Regions from separate parts of the Streptomyces sp. NBC_00483 genome, predicted to be linked through region 1. Evidence: riboswitches for the same ligand, from Rfam matches in the RefSeq annotation. Region 1 holds a riboswitch; each other region holds the start of a gene.
What was found. A riboswitch is a leader RNA that binds a small molecule or an ion and turns the genes downstream of it on or off. The one in region 1 is predicted to bind cyclic di-AMP.
Positions count from the first base shown of each region.

Region 2: linked by a shared signal. The riboswitch ahead of OHA73_RS18780 (transglycosylase family protein) and the one ahead of OHA73_RS26340 (C40 family peptidase) in region 1 are both predicted to bind cyclic di-AMP.
Region 3: linked by a shared signal. The riboswitch ahead of OHA73_RS31615 (M23 family metallopeptidase) and the one ahead of OHA73_RS26340 (C40 family peptidase) in region 1 are both predicted to bind cyclic di-AMP.

Region 1 covers NZ_CP107880.1:5,841,599-5,845,776, reverse strand. Annotated here, with positions in the region: gene pcrA (DNA helicase PcrA) at 1-1,226, opposite strand, end outside; cyclic di-AMP (ydaO/yuaA leader) riboswitch at 1,455-1,606, shown strand; gene OHA73_RS26340 (C40 family peptidase) at 1,615-2,814, shown strand; gene OHA73_RS26335 (hypothetical protein) at 2,902-3,255, opposite strand; gene OHA73_RS26330 (C40 family peptidase) at 3,556-4,178, shown strand, end outside.
Region 2 covers NZ_CP107880.1:4,258,830-4,263,007, forward strand. Annotated here, with positions in the region: gene eno (phosphopyruvate hydratase) at 1-712, opposite strand, end outside; gene OHA73_RS18780 (transglycosylase family protein) at 1,039-1,782, opposite strand; cyclic di-AMP (ydaO/yuaA leader) riboswitch at 1,787-1,944, opposite strand; gene OHA73_RS18785 (transglycosylase family protein) at 2,125-3,180, opposite strand; gene OHA73_RS18790 (cytochrome P450 family protein) at 3,324-4,178, opposite strand, start outside.
Region 3 covers NZ_CP107880.1:7,031,780-7,035,957, reverse strand. Annotated here, with positions in the region: gene OHA73_RS31625 (HPr family phosphocarrier protein) at 1-254, shown strand, start outside; gene OHA73_RS31620 (GntR family transcriptional regulator) at 442-1,128, opposite strand; gene OHA73_RS31615 (M23 family metallopeptidase) at 1,350-2,150, opposite strand; cyclic di-AMP (ydaO/yuaA leader) riboswitch at 2,163-2,326, opposite strand; gene OHA73_RS31610 (M16 family metallopeptidase) at 2,567-3,934, opposite strand; gene OHA73_RS31605 (M16 family metallopeptidase) at 3,952-4,178, opposite strand, start outside.

The DNA of each region.
Region 1 (4,178 bases):
TCGTCGGCGATGAACTGGGCCTCGTCGTGCTCGGTGTCCGCGACGTAGCCGGTGATCTGGGCGCCGGGCCCCTCGTTGGTCCACAGGTTCTTGGGCCGACGCGACTCGTTGCGCTCGATGACCGCGTTCGCCGCGCTGAGGATCGTCTGCGTGGAGCGGTAGTTCTGCTCCAGGAGGATCGTCTTCGCGTTGGGGTAGTCGTCCTCGAAGTCGAGGATGTTACGGATCGTGGCGCCGCGGAACGCGTAGATCGACTGGTCCGCGTCACCCACGACGCACAGCTCGGCCGGGTCCGCGTCCTCGCCCTCGGTGGGGCCGACCAGCTCGCGCACCAGCGCGTACTGCGCGTGGTTCGTGTCCTGGTACTCGTCGACCATGACGTGGCGGAAGCGGCGGCGGTAGTGCTCGGCGACGTCCGGGAACGCGCGCAGCATGTTCACCGTCGTCATGATCAGGTCGTCGAAGTCCAGCGCGTTCGCCTCGCGCAGGCGCGCCTGGTACATCGCGTAGGCCTGGGCGAGGGTCTTCTCGAAGCCGTCGGCCGCGGTCGCCGCGAAGTCCTCCTCGTCGATCAGCTCGTTCTTGAGATTGCTGATCTTGGCGCTGAAGGACTTCGGCGGGAACTTCTTCGGGTCCAGGTCGAGGTCGCGGCAGACGAGCGCCATGAGCCGCTTGCTGTCGGCGGCGTCGTAGATCGAGAAGGAGGACGTGAAGCCCAGCTTCTTGCTCTCCCGGCGCAGGATGCGGACGCAGGCGCTGTGGAACGTGGAGACCCACATGGCGTTCGCGCGCGGGCCCACGAGGTCCTCGACGCGCTCCTTCATCTCGCCCGCGGCCTTGTTCGTGAACGTGATCGCGAGGATCTGGCCGGGGTGCACTTCGCGCTCGGCGAGCAGGTACGCGATGCGGTGCGTGAGGACGCGGGTCTTGCCGGATCCGGCGCCCGCGACGATGAGCAGCGGGGTGCCGCCGTGCGTGACGGCCGCCTGCTGGTTCTCGTTCAGCCCCTCCAGGAGGGTGGCCGCGCTCAGGACCGGGCGCGGGGCGCCGTCCCGGTAGTGCGTGTCCCTGTCTTCGGGCGCGCCGAGCCTCCCGCCGAACAGGTCGTCCGGCATCGGCTCCGGTGCCCCGTCGTCGTACTCGGGGTCCGGAGGCGGCGGCGGGGGCTCCTCCGCACCGTTCTTCTGGAGGCCGGTCAGGAAGCTGTCGTCAAAGAGGCTGCTCATCGCTCTCCGAGTCTAGGCCGCCCCACTGACAACCCGTGGCTGCCTTCGGAACTCCAAGGGCCCTGCTCCGAACTCCATGGGCTCTCCTCGGAACTCCGAGGGCCCTCCAGAGGCCAGATCACGAAAATGTATCGGGCATATCGAACATCAACCTTCACAGCAGCCACACGAGTTGGCTACGGTGCAGCCGGGCAGCCCGTCCCCCCGCCCGCGGATGTCGCGGCGAACGGGCAGCCCCCGCTGAGTTCCGTACGCCGTAAGGCAGGGAACCGGGGACCCAACCGACCTTGGGGTGAATCGGTCAGCCGACCGTAGGGCAGCCTTCCGCGTACCACGCCCGAACCCGACAGCTAACCCGGTAGGCGGAGGACGGAAGGAGTCGCCTGCCTTGGCGTCGCACCGCAAGCCCCGCAGCCGTTCCCGGATCACCGGCGGCCTTCGCACGACCCCCGCGGTCGGCATCACCACCGCCGCCCTCACCTCCGTGGCACTGCTCTCGCAGACGGCACAGGCCGCGCCCGCGCAGCCGTCGTCCAAGCCGCGCCTCGAAGAGGTCCAGCAGAAGGTCGACACCCTGTACCGGCAGGCCGAGGTCGCCACCCAGAAGTACAACGGGGTGAAGGAGCGGACCGACTCCAAGAAGCAGCAGGTCGACAAGCTCCTCGACGATGTCGCCCAGCGCACCGACGACATGAACACGGCCCGCCAGAAGCTCGGCAGATACGCCGCCGAGCAGTACCGCTCGGGCGCGGTCAGCGACACCGCGACCATGTTCCTCGCGGACGACCCGGAGGACTACTTCTCGCAGCGCCAGCTGATGAGCCGGCTCACCGACGAGCAGAAGAAGTCGGTCGACGACTATCAGGCGCAGGCGCGCGAGACCGCGAAGAAGCGCACCGAGGCGCAGTCGAGCCTCCAGGACCTCACCGAGTCGCAGACCGAGCTGAGGTCGACGAAGGAGACCGTCCAGACGAAGCTCTCCGACGCGCGCAAGCTGCTGGCCGACCTGACGGCCAAGGAGAAGGCGCGGCTCGCGGCGATCCAGAAGGCCAAGGAGGAGGCGGCCCGCAAGAAGGCCGCCGAGCTGGCCGCCAAGCAGAAGGCCGCGGAGGCGAAGCGGAAGGCGGCCGAGGAGGCCGCGCAGAAGGAGCAGGAGTCGTCCGGCTCCTCGGGCTCGGGTTCCTCGGGCTCCTCCGGCTCCGGTTCCTCTTCCTCGGACGCCTCGTACGCCACGAAGGCCGCGCAGGCGCTCGCGTTCGCCAAGTCGCAGGAGGGCAAGCCGTACGTGTGGGGCGCCACGGGCCCGGACTCGTACGACTGCTCGGGCCTGACGCAGGCGGCGTGGAAGTCCGCGGGGATCTCGCTGCCCCGGACGACCTGGGACCAGGTCGAGGTCGGCAAGACGGTGCCGCTCTCCGACATCCAACCCGGTGACCTGGTGTTCTTCTACGACGACATCAGCCACGTGGGCCTCTACATGGGCGACGGCATGATGGTCCACGCGCCGAAGCCGGGCGCGGTCGTGCGCGAGGAGTCGATCTACTACGACGGCACGTCGTCGATCCACAGCGTGGTGCGGCCGGCCTGACCCCACACAGAAGGGCCCGGCAGGTGCGACCTGCCGGGCCCTTCTGTACGTCTTGGTACGCGCTTGTACGTCTTGGTACGCGCTCGCTCAGGTCCAGAGCACCGCGATGAAGATGTTGACGACGGTGAGCGCGCCGACCGTGATGAAGAGGCCCTTCTCCGCCTTCTCCTCGTCCCGCTTCACGTAGACGATGCCGAGGATCACGATCAGGAGCGCGAGCTTCACGCCGATCTTGATGTTGTTCACGGTGCTGCCGTCGGCCTGGTTGAGGCCGACCAGGGCGACGCCGGTCACCAGCATGGTCAGGGCGCCGTGCAGCATCGCCTTGTTGAAGCGGGCCGCGCCCTCCTTCATCGCCGACATCTGCGTGAGGAAGCCGCCGAGCAGCGAGGCGATGCCGATGATGTGCAGGCCGACGAAGAGGTGGATGAGTACGTCCATGGCTCGGAGCCTAACCGGACGCCCATGGCCCACTACGGGCACCCCTTTGCCACTCTGTTATCACTCTCCGCCACCATCCGTAACAAACAGGCCAGTTGCGAACAATCCGACACCAACCCGTTACGCAGAGGTTTAGCGTCCTTCCTCAGGTGACCGGCTCCCCACCGCCGCCCGGGCCAGGGGCGGCAGTCGGACACCCCGCCGAGAAAGGTCCGGCGGCGGCCCGCTCCCCTGTGCGGGCCGCCGCCGGACGCGCGACCGGGGGCCGTGCGATGCGTACGGCGCCCAGAGGAGGACCTTGTGCCGGCAGCTCATCGAAAGCCCCGACCGCGTTCGCTCCGCGGTGGGGGCACGGCCCGCACCGCGGCCACGCTCGCCCTCGCTTCCGCGGCCACCGTCACCGCCCTCGATGGCGGGGCGGCGCACGCGGAGCCCGAGCTCGGCCCCGCACAGGTGCGGGCCAAGGTCGACAAGCTGTACCAGGAGGCGGAGGTCGCCACCCAGAAGTACAACGGGGCGAAGGAGAAGGCGGACGGGGCGCGGAAGAAGGTGGACGCCCTCCAGGACGAGGCGTCCCGGCGCACCGAATCGCTCAACTCCCAGCGGGAGAAGCTGGGTTCGGTCGCGGCCTCCCAGTACCGCACGGGAGGCGTGGACCCGTCGGTCCAGCTGCTCCTCTCCTCCTCCCCCGACGCCTATCTCGACAAGGCGTCCCTCACGGAGCGCGTCGGCGCGCGGCAGGCCGCCGCGGTCACCCGCGTACAGGGCGAACTCCGCGAGATCGACCAGCTGCGCGGCGACGCCGACGGCACGCTCTCCGAACTGCGCGCCAAGAAGGCCGAGTTGGAGGACAACAAGAAGAAGGTGAAGCGAAAACTCGCGGAGGCCCGGCGCCTCCTCGACCGCCTCACCCCTGAGGAGCG
Region 2 (4,178 bases), 1.6 Mb from region 1:
CGATCTGCTGGCCGGGAACGTAACCGGCCTCCTTGATCGCCTCAAGGATGAGGTCCAGGGCGGCACGGTTGGAGTCGAGGTTCGGCGCGAAGCCGCCCTCGTCGCCGAGGCCGGTGGCCAGGCCCTTGCTCTTCAGGACCTTCTTCAGCGTGTGGTAGACCTCGGCGCCCCAGCGAAGGGCCTCGGAGAAGGACTCCGCGCCGATCGGGGCGATCATGAACTCCTGGATGTCGACGTTGGAGTCGGCGTGCGACCCACCGTTCAGGATGTTCATCATCGGGACGGGCAGCAGGTGCGCGTTCGGACCACCGAGGTAGCGGAACAGCGGCAGGTCGGAGGCCTCGGAAGCGGCGTGCGCGACGGCGAGCGAGACGCCGAGGATCGCGTTGGCGCCGAGCGAGCCCTTGTTGTCGGTCGCGTCCAGGTCGAACATCGCCTGGTCGATCAGGCGCTGCTCGGTGGCGTCGTAACCGACCAGCTCCGGGCCGATCTGCTCGATGACGGCGAGGACGGCCTTCTCGACACCCTTGCCGAGGTAACGGTTGGGGTCACCGTCACGGAGTTCGATGGCCTCGAAGGCACCGGTGGAGGCACCCGACGGGACGGCGGCACGGCCGGTGCTCCCGTCGTCGAGGCCGACCTCGACCTCGACCGTGGGGTTGCCTCGGGAGTCCAGGATTTCCCGGGCTACGACGACGTCGATGGACGGCACGAGCATCTCCTTCTTGGATGTGACGCAGGCTATGCGGGCGGCTGCTTGGTACGTGGTCCCGCACCCCTGAGCGTAACCGGCTCGCGGGCATCGGCCATCCGAACGCCCGCCTCGTGGACAACGCCGATAGCGAAATGTTCCTTAACTGAACAAAAACAGCGACCTCCGCCCCGGCTGTGCCGGGACGGAGGTCGCCGAAGTGAGCGACCCGTGGGGACGGGGTGCGGCGGGGCTCGGCGTCCGCCGATGCCGAGCCCGTACCTGACGGCCTGGGAGGGCCTGGGGTGGTCCTGTGCGGACCGGTGGTCCTCTGCGGACCGGACGTCTTAGCTGAGGTGCAGCTGCTGACCCGGGTAGATCAGGTTGGCGTCCTTGACGATGTCCTTGTTCTTCTGGAACAGCTGCTGCCAGGTCGTGTCGTGCGCCTCGGCGATCTTGCTGAGGGTGTCACCGGACTTGACCTTGTACTCGCCGTCACCCTTCTCGACCTTGTTGCCGGTCGGGGTGGTGACGGTGTCCTGCTTCGGAGCCGCCTCCTGCTTCGGGGCCTCCTGCTTCGGGGCCTCCTGCTTCGGCTGCTCGCGCTGCTCGGAGCGGTCGGCACGCTGCTGCGTGTCCTGCTGCTGCGTGCTCTGGGTGTCCTGCTTCTGGGTGTCCTGCTGCTGCGAGGACGAGTCGTCGGCGCCACCCTCGTTCGGGGTGGAGGACAGGCCCGAGCCGCAGTTCGGCCAGGCACCGTTGCCCTGGGAGGCGAGGACCTTCTCGCCGACGGCTATCTGCTGGGCCTTGGAGGCCTGGTCGGCGGAGGAGGCGTACTGGTCGCCGCCGTAGGCGGACCAGGTGGAGGACGAGAACTGGAGGCCGCCGTAGAAACCGTTGCCGGTGTTCGTGGACCAGTTGCCACCGGACTCGCACTGCGCGACCTGGTCCCACTCGGACGTGGTCGCGGCGGAGGCGGACGTCGCACCCATCAGCGGCACGGCGACGGCGGCAGCGGCGACACCGCCGAGCGTGGCGACGCGGACGGCCTTGGACGGGCGGCGGTGCTTGTTCTTGCCGGAAAACAGCATGGAGATATCTCCTCACCGACGCCTGCGAGGTGAGCTGTCGGGTTCGGGCCAGTGAGTGCCCGGCAGACGCATCCTTGTGCGCTGCTTAACCCCAAGCCCGTCCGGTCTCCCGGAAGGGCACTTACCTGGGTCCCCCGCTCCTGCCTACGGCGCATACGCGTCGACTGTTCCCGTACGGACGTTGGCAGGATTCGGCGTGACGTCCATCGGGGCCCGCTGAAGCGAGCGGTCACGAACGTAAGCGGTCGATCCGTCCGATTTCAAAGTCGATCAGGGGCTTTGAGACCCATGTCTCACTTGATCAATATCGGACAAAGCCCCTTCAACCGCCCCGAACTCCCGCTACTTTTTGTCCGATCCGTCCCCAAGATCCAGGCTCTGACCAGGAAGGATGAGGTCTGGGTCGGTACCGACCGTCTCCTTGTTCCGCTCGTAGAGCGCATCCCATCCGCCGTGCACGTCCTGGGCCTTCGCGATGTCCCAGAGGTTGTCGCCGGCGTGCACCTTGTACGTGTCGCCGTCGCGCTTGTCGTCGCGCGAGGCGTGACGCCCCTCTCCCGTACGGGAGTCGGAGCCGCCCTCGTCGGCGCGGTCGCCGCGGTGGCGGCCCGACGTGGCGCTGTCCTGCGTCTCGCCGGAGGGCGAGGCGGACGGCGGGGCCGTCTCGGAGGCGGCGTCGTCAGAAGGCGCGTGGGACTTGTCACTTGAAGAGGTCGAGGACTCCTCGGCCTTGTTACCGGAGGTATCGCCCGACTCGTCCGCCGAGGCCTTGTCCGACGCGTCGGAGCCCTCCGCCTCGTCGTGACCCTTGTCTCCCGAATCCGCCGATTCGGTCGAGTCGCCCGGATCGCTCGATTCGCTCGAATCCGTCGCGTCCGTGGAGCCCGCCTTGTCGGCGTCCTCGTCGGCGCTCTTGTCGCCACCCTCGTCCGACTTGCTGTCGGCATCGGTGTCGGACGAAGCGGAGGACTCGGACGGCTGCGGCGACGCGGACACGCCCGGGTCGACGTCCGCCGAGTCGTCGTCCTTGGTGAGGTCGGCGGTGAGCGAGCACATCGGCCAGGCGCTCACGCCCTTGTCGTCAAGAACCTTCTCGGCAACGGATATCTGCTGCGAGCGGCTGGCCTGGTCGGCACGCGGGGCGTAGTCGAGCCCCCCGTACTCCTCCCATCTCTCCTGCGTGAACTGGAGTCCGCCGTAGTAGCCGTTACCGGCGTCCAGGCTCCACTGCCCACCGCTCTCGCACTCGGCGAGCTTGTCCCACGCCTGCGTGGTCGCGGCGCTCGCGCCGCTCGCGGCGAACAGCGGGATCGCGATGGCGCTGCCGGCGACCCCGGCGGCGACGACGAGAGCAGGGGCCTGACGGGGGCGACGGTGACGACCGTTCCCGGAGAGCATGCGTTTGCCTTTCGCGAGACTGATGCTGCTACGCGCGACGGGTAGTGCAAGTGGTGCGAGTTGTGCATGTGTCGCGATGATCCGTGAACGTAGCGGCACTCGAACGCCTGTCACAAGTCGATGCAGCGTAGATCACGTGAAAGTCACAGTGTTGACGGTCCGTCAGCTGACCCGTCGGTTCCGGTGGGGATCTGACGCGGGGTGAACTCCACCGGGAGCGTGCGCAGTCCGCGCATGATGAGGCCGCCGCGCCACCGCAAATCGGTAGGTTCCACCGCAAGTCGCAGGTCCGGGAGGCGGGTCAGGAGGGTGGCGAGGGCGGTCTGTCCCTCCAGGCGGGCGAGCGGGGCGCCGAGGCAGTAGTGGATGCCGTGTCCGTAGCCGAGGTGCTGGTTGTCGCGGCGGGAGAGGTCGAGGGTGTCGGGTTCTGTGAAGCGCGCCGGGTCGCGGTCGGCGGCGGCGAGCACGACGAGGACCGGGTCGCCCACGCCGATCTCCTGGCCGCCGATGGTCAGCGGCTCCCTGGCGAAGCGCCACGTGGCCATCTCCACCGGGCCGTCGAAGCGCAGCAGTTCCTCGATCCCGGTCGCCAACAGCCCCGTCTCCCCCGCCGCGATCGACCTCTGCAGGCGCTCACGCTGGTCGGGGTGTGTGAGCAGGGCGTACGTGCCATTGCCGATCAGGTTGACCGTAGTTTCAAAACCGGCGAAGAGCAGCACGAAACACATGGCCGCCACCTCGTTCTCCGTGAGGTGTTCGCCGTGGTCGGAGGCGCGGATCAGCTCGGAGATCAGGTCGTCGGTGAGGTCGCCGCGCTTGCGGTGGATCAGCTCCACCAGGTACGCGCGGATCCGCTTCACCGCGCGTCCCACCCCGCCGCGCGGTCCACCGCCGTGGCGGATCATCATGCCTGCCCACTCGCGGAAGTCGTCCTGGTCCTCGCGGGGGACGCCGAGCAGGTCGCAGATGGCGTAGATGGGGAGGGGGAAGGCGAAGTC
Region 3 (4,178 bases), 1.2 Mb from region 1:
GGGCCGAGGGCCTCCACGCCCGCCCCGCTTCCATCTTCGTCCGCGCTGCCACGGCGGCCGGTGTTCCCGTGACGATCGCCAAGGCCGACGGCAACCCCGTCAACGCCGCCTCCATGCTGGCGGTGCTCGGCCTGGGCGCGCAGGGCGGCGAGGAGATCGTGCTGGCTTCCGACGCCGAGGGCGCGGACGCCGCGCTCGACCGTCTGGCGAAGCTGGTCGCGGAGGGGCTCGAGGAGCTTCCCGAGACCGTCTGACACAAAGACAAAAAGCAGTACGGCTGAGCCGCGCGTTCCCCTTCGGGGCGCGCGGCTTTTTCGTTCACTATTGCGGCGCGAATTGGGCAGCTGGAAATGGGCGGCAGGAAATAGGCAGCGGGAATTCATCCGCGCCTCGTTCAACCCATTCACCGAATAGTGCACTTCTTTGTATACGGCGCTGTTGTTAAACCTGACGCCCCACTGTGTTGACTGCATGTTGCGAAGTCCTCACATGCTCGCCCGCGCGGGGGACGCGCAGCCTGTGGGCGGCCGTCGCGCGCTCCGCGTGCAGGGTGGCCAGGGCGCGGGCACGCTCCGCGTCGCCCCGTGCCACGGCGTCGACGATGGCGCCGTGCTCGGCCCAGGACTCGGCCGGCCGGGCCGGGCTCTCCACGGCGTACATCCAGGCGATCTTGTGGCGGAGCTGGGTGAGCAGGGTGATCAGGCCGGGGCTGCCGGAGGCCTGGGCGAGCGTCTCGTGGAACCAGCTGCCGAGGGAGCGCAGATCCTCGCTCTGACCTCGCCGGGAGCGCTCCTGCCCCAGCCTGACCAGGCCACGCAGCACCTTGAGGTGAGCCTCGGTGCGGCGCTGCGCGGCGCGGGCGGCGCCCATGGGTTCGAGCAGCATGCGGATCTCCAGGAGGTCGGCCGCCTCCCGCTCGGTGGGTTCGGCCACGCACGCGCCCGCGTGCCTGCGCGTGACGACGAACCCCTCCGCCTCCAGGGTCCGCAGCGCCTCGCGGACGGGCACGCGCGAGACCCCGTAGCGACGCGCGAGCAGTTCCTCGGTGAGCCTGCCGCCGCGCTCGTAGACGCCGGCGACGATGTCGTCGCGGATCGCTGTGCATACCGACTGCGCGGGAATGCGCATGACTCGACCTCCGCCTCAATGCCCGCGATACGCGGTCGATTGACGCCCGGTCAAGCGCGAATGACACGTGGCCGGAACGTTTACCCGGTGACTCTATTCCACCGGACTTGAATTTCCGACGAGGGAACTGAATCCAGGGATATTTTTTGGACAGTGCAGACCCGCGCACGCGAAAGCCCCGGCTCGGTGAGCCGGGGCTTTCGTGGAGTGTGCCTGACGGGTCAGACGTTCACACCGTGCTGGCGCAGGTACGCGACGGGGTCGATGTCCGAGCCGTAGTCGGGGCCGGTGCGGGCCTCGAAGTGGAGGTGCGGGCCCGTCACGTTGCCGGTGGCGCCGGAGAGGCCGATCTGCTGGCCGGGGGTGACGTCCTGGCCGACGGAGACGCCGATCGAGGACATGTGACCGTACTGGGTGTACGTACCGTCCTTCATCTTGATCACGACGTTGTTGCCGTACGAGCCGCCCCAGCCGGCCTCGACGACGGTGCCCATGCCGACCGCGTGCACCGAAGTGCCGCTGGAGGCGTGGAAGTCGATGCCGGTGTGGCTACCGGAGGACCACAGTCCGCTGCCGGCCTGGTAGGCGGTGGAGACGTACGAGCCGGAGATCGGCGACACGAAGCTGTTCAGGCGCTTGCGCTCGGCCTCGCGGGCGGCGCGCTCCTTGGCCTCGCGCTCCTTCTGGGCCTTCTCGGCTGCCCGCTTCTTGGCCTCCGCCTCGGCCTTGCGCTTGGCCTCCTCGGCCTTCTTCTTGGCCTCGGCCTCGGCCTTCGCCTTGGCGGCGGCCTTCTGCTGCGCGGTGGCCTGCGCGTCGATCTGCTCGGCCAGGGAGTCGCCGATGGCCACGGCCTGCGTGAGGCCGTCGTGCGGGGCTATCGCGGTGTCGGCGGCGAGTGCGGGGGCGGCGAGGCCACCCACCACGCCCGTCGTGGTGATTGCGGCGACGCCGGCGACCTGAGCGGTGGTACGCGTCAGGCGGCTGGGACGGCGGTGCTTCCCGGTGGCACGGGTGAACGCCATGAAGTGGCTGATCCTTTCCTTCCTTCTCGCCTACCGGGTTAGCTGACGGGTTCGGAGCAGGAAGGTCTCCTACAGGCCCCCTCCCCTTACGGGAAGAGCGCCCGATTCACCCCAGGGACTTCGGTGGGTCCCCGGCTCCCCTGGCTCGCACCATGGGGACTCGGCGATGACTGTCCGGTGTCGCGGGCGCGACGTACGTCTGGCGGACAGCCGGAGGGAACGCTAAGCGGGGCGTCTTTGGATCGACAAACAGAACCCGGCTTTTGTAGTGCACGCCACAGGGCAGACAGGCAACCACTACATCAATTCGGACATTTGTGATCGTGTGGTGATTGAAGATGATCGTGACGGACGCCACGAAGCCCCGGCGGCCGATGCCGGCGCCGGGGCTTCGTGGTGTGCCGCGGGAGAGGAACTCAGCCCGCGACCACCGTGACTTCGCCGATGCCGAGCGCCTTGACCGGCTCCTCGATCTGCGCGGCGTCACCCACCAGGATCGTCACCAGGCGATCCGCCGGGAACGCGCTCACGACGGCGGCCGTGGCCTCCACGGTGCCCGTGGCGGCCAGTTGCCGGTACACCTGCGCCTGGAAGTCGTCGGGCAGGTGCTGCTCGACCTGGTCGGCGAGGGTGCTCGCGACGGCCGCGGCGGTCTCGAACTTCAGCGGGGCCACACCCACCAAGTTCTGTACGGCGGTGTCCCGTTCGGCATCCGTGAGCCCCTCGGCCGCCAGCGTGCGCAGGACCTTCCACAGGTCGTCGAGCGCGGGCCCGGTGTTCGGAGTGTCCACCGAGCCGCTGATGGCGAGCATCGCGGCGCCGCTGCCGTCGGGCGCGGAGCGCAGCACCTGGGCGAAGGACCGCACTCCGTAGGTGTAGCCCTTCTCCTCGCGCAGGACGCGGTCCAGGCGCGACGTGAGAGTGCCGCCCAGGCAGTACGTGCCGAGGATCTGCGCGGCCCACACACGGTCGTGCTTGTCCGGTCCGACCCGGCCCATGAGCAACTGCGTCTGCACGGCACCGGGACGGTCCACGATGATCACGCGGCCGGTGTCGTCGGCGACGACCGGCGGCACGGGGCGCGGCTCGGCGGTGTCGCCGGTCCAGGCGCCGAGCGTGTCGGCGAGGAGGGCGTCCAGGTCGATGCCCGTCAGGTCGCCCACGACGACGGCCGTGGCGGTGGCGGGGCGTACGTGCCGGTCGTAGAAGGCGCGCACGGCCGCCGCGTCAATGGCCGAGACGGTCTCCTCGGTGCCCTGGCGCGGGCGCGACATGCGCGCGTCGGCCGGGAAGAGCTGCTTGGAGAGCTCCTTGGCGGCGCGCCGGGCCGGGTTGGCGGCCTCGTGCGGGATCTCGTCCAGGCGGTTGCGGACGAGGCGCTCGATCTCGCTGTCGTCGAAGGCGGGGGCCCGCAGGGCGTCGGCCAGGAGGGCGAGGCCCTTGGAGAGGCGGGAGGCCGGCACTTCGAGGGAGGCACGGACGCCGGGGTGGTCGGCGTGCGCGTCCATCGTGGCGCCGCAGCGCTCCAGCTCGGCGGCGAACTCCTCGGCGGAGTGCTTGTCCGTGCCTTCGTTGAAGGCACGCGCCATGATCGTCGAGACGCCGTCGAGGCCCTTCGGTTCCGCGTCAAGCGGTGCGTCCAGGTGCACCTCCACGGCGATGACCTGCTGTCCCGGCCGGTGGCAGCGCAGCACCGTCAGGCCGTTGGGGAGCGCGCCGCGCTCCGGGGCCGGGAACGCCCAGGGCTTGGGCTCGCCCGCCTGCGGCCGCGGGTGGAAGTCCATGTTCGCGAGCTGCTCGGTCACTGGCCCGCCTCCTCAGCGATCTCGGCGTTCTCGGTGTCGGCGGGCGCGGTCGGCTCGTACACGAGGGACGCGCGGTTGTCGGGACGCAGGCGCGCCTTGGCGATCTCCTGGACCTCCTCCGCGGTCACGTCCAGAACGCGTCCCACGGCGGTCAGGGCGAGCTGCGGGTCGCCGAACAGGACGGCGTAGCGACACAGCTCGTCGGCGCGCCCGGAGACCGTGC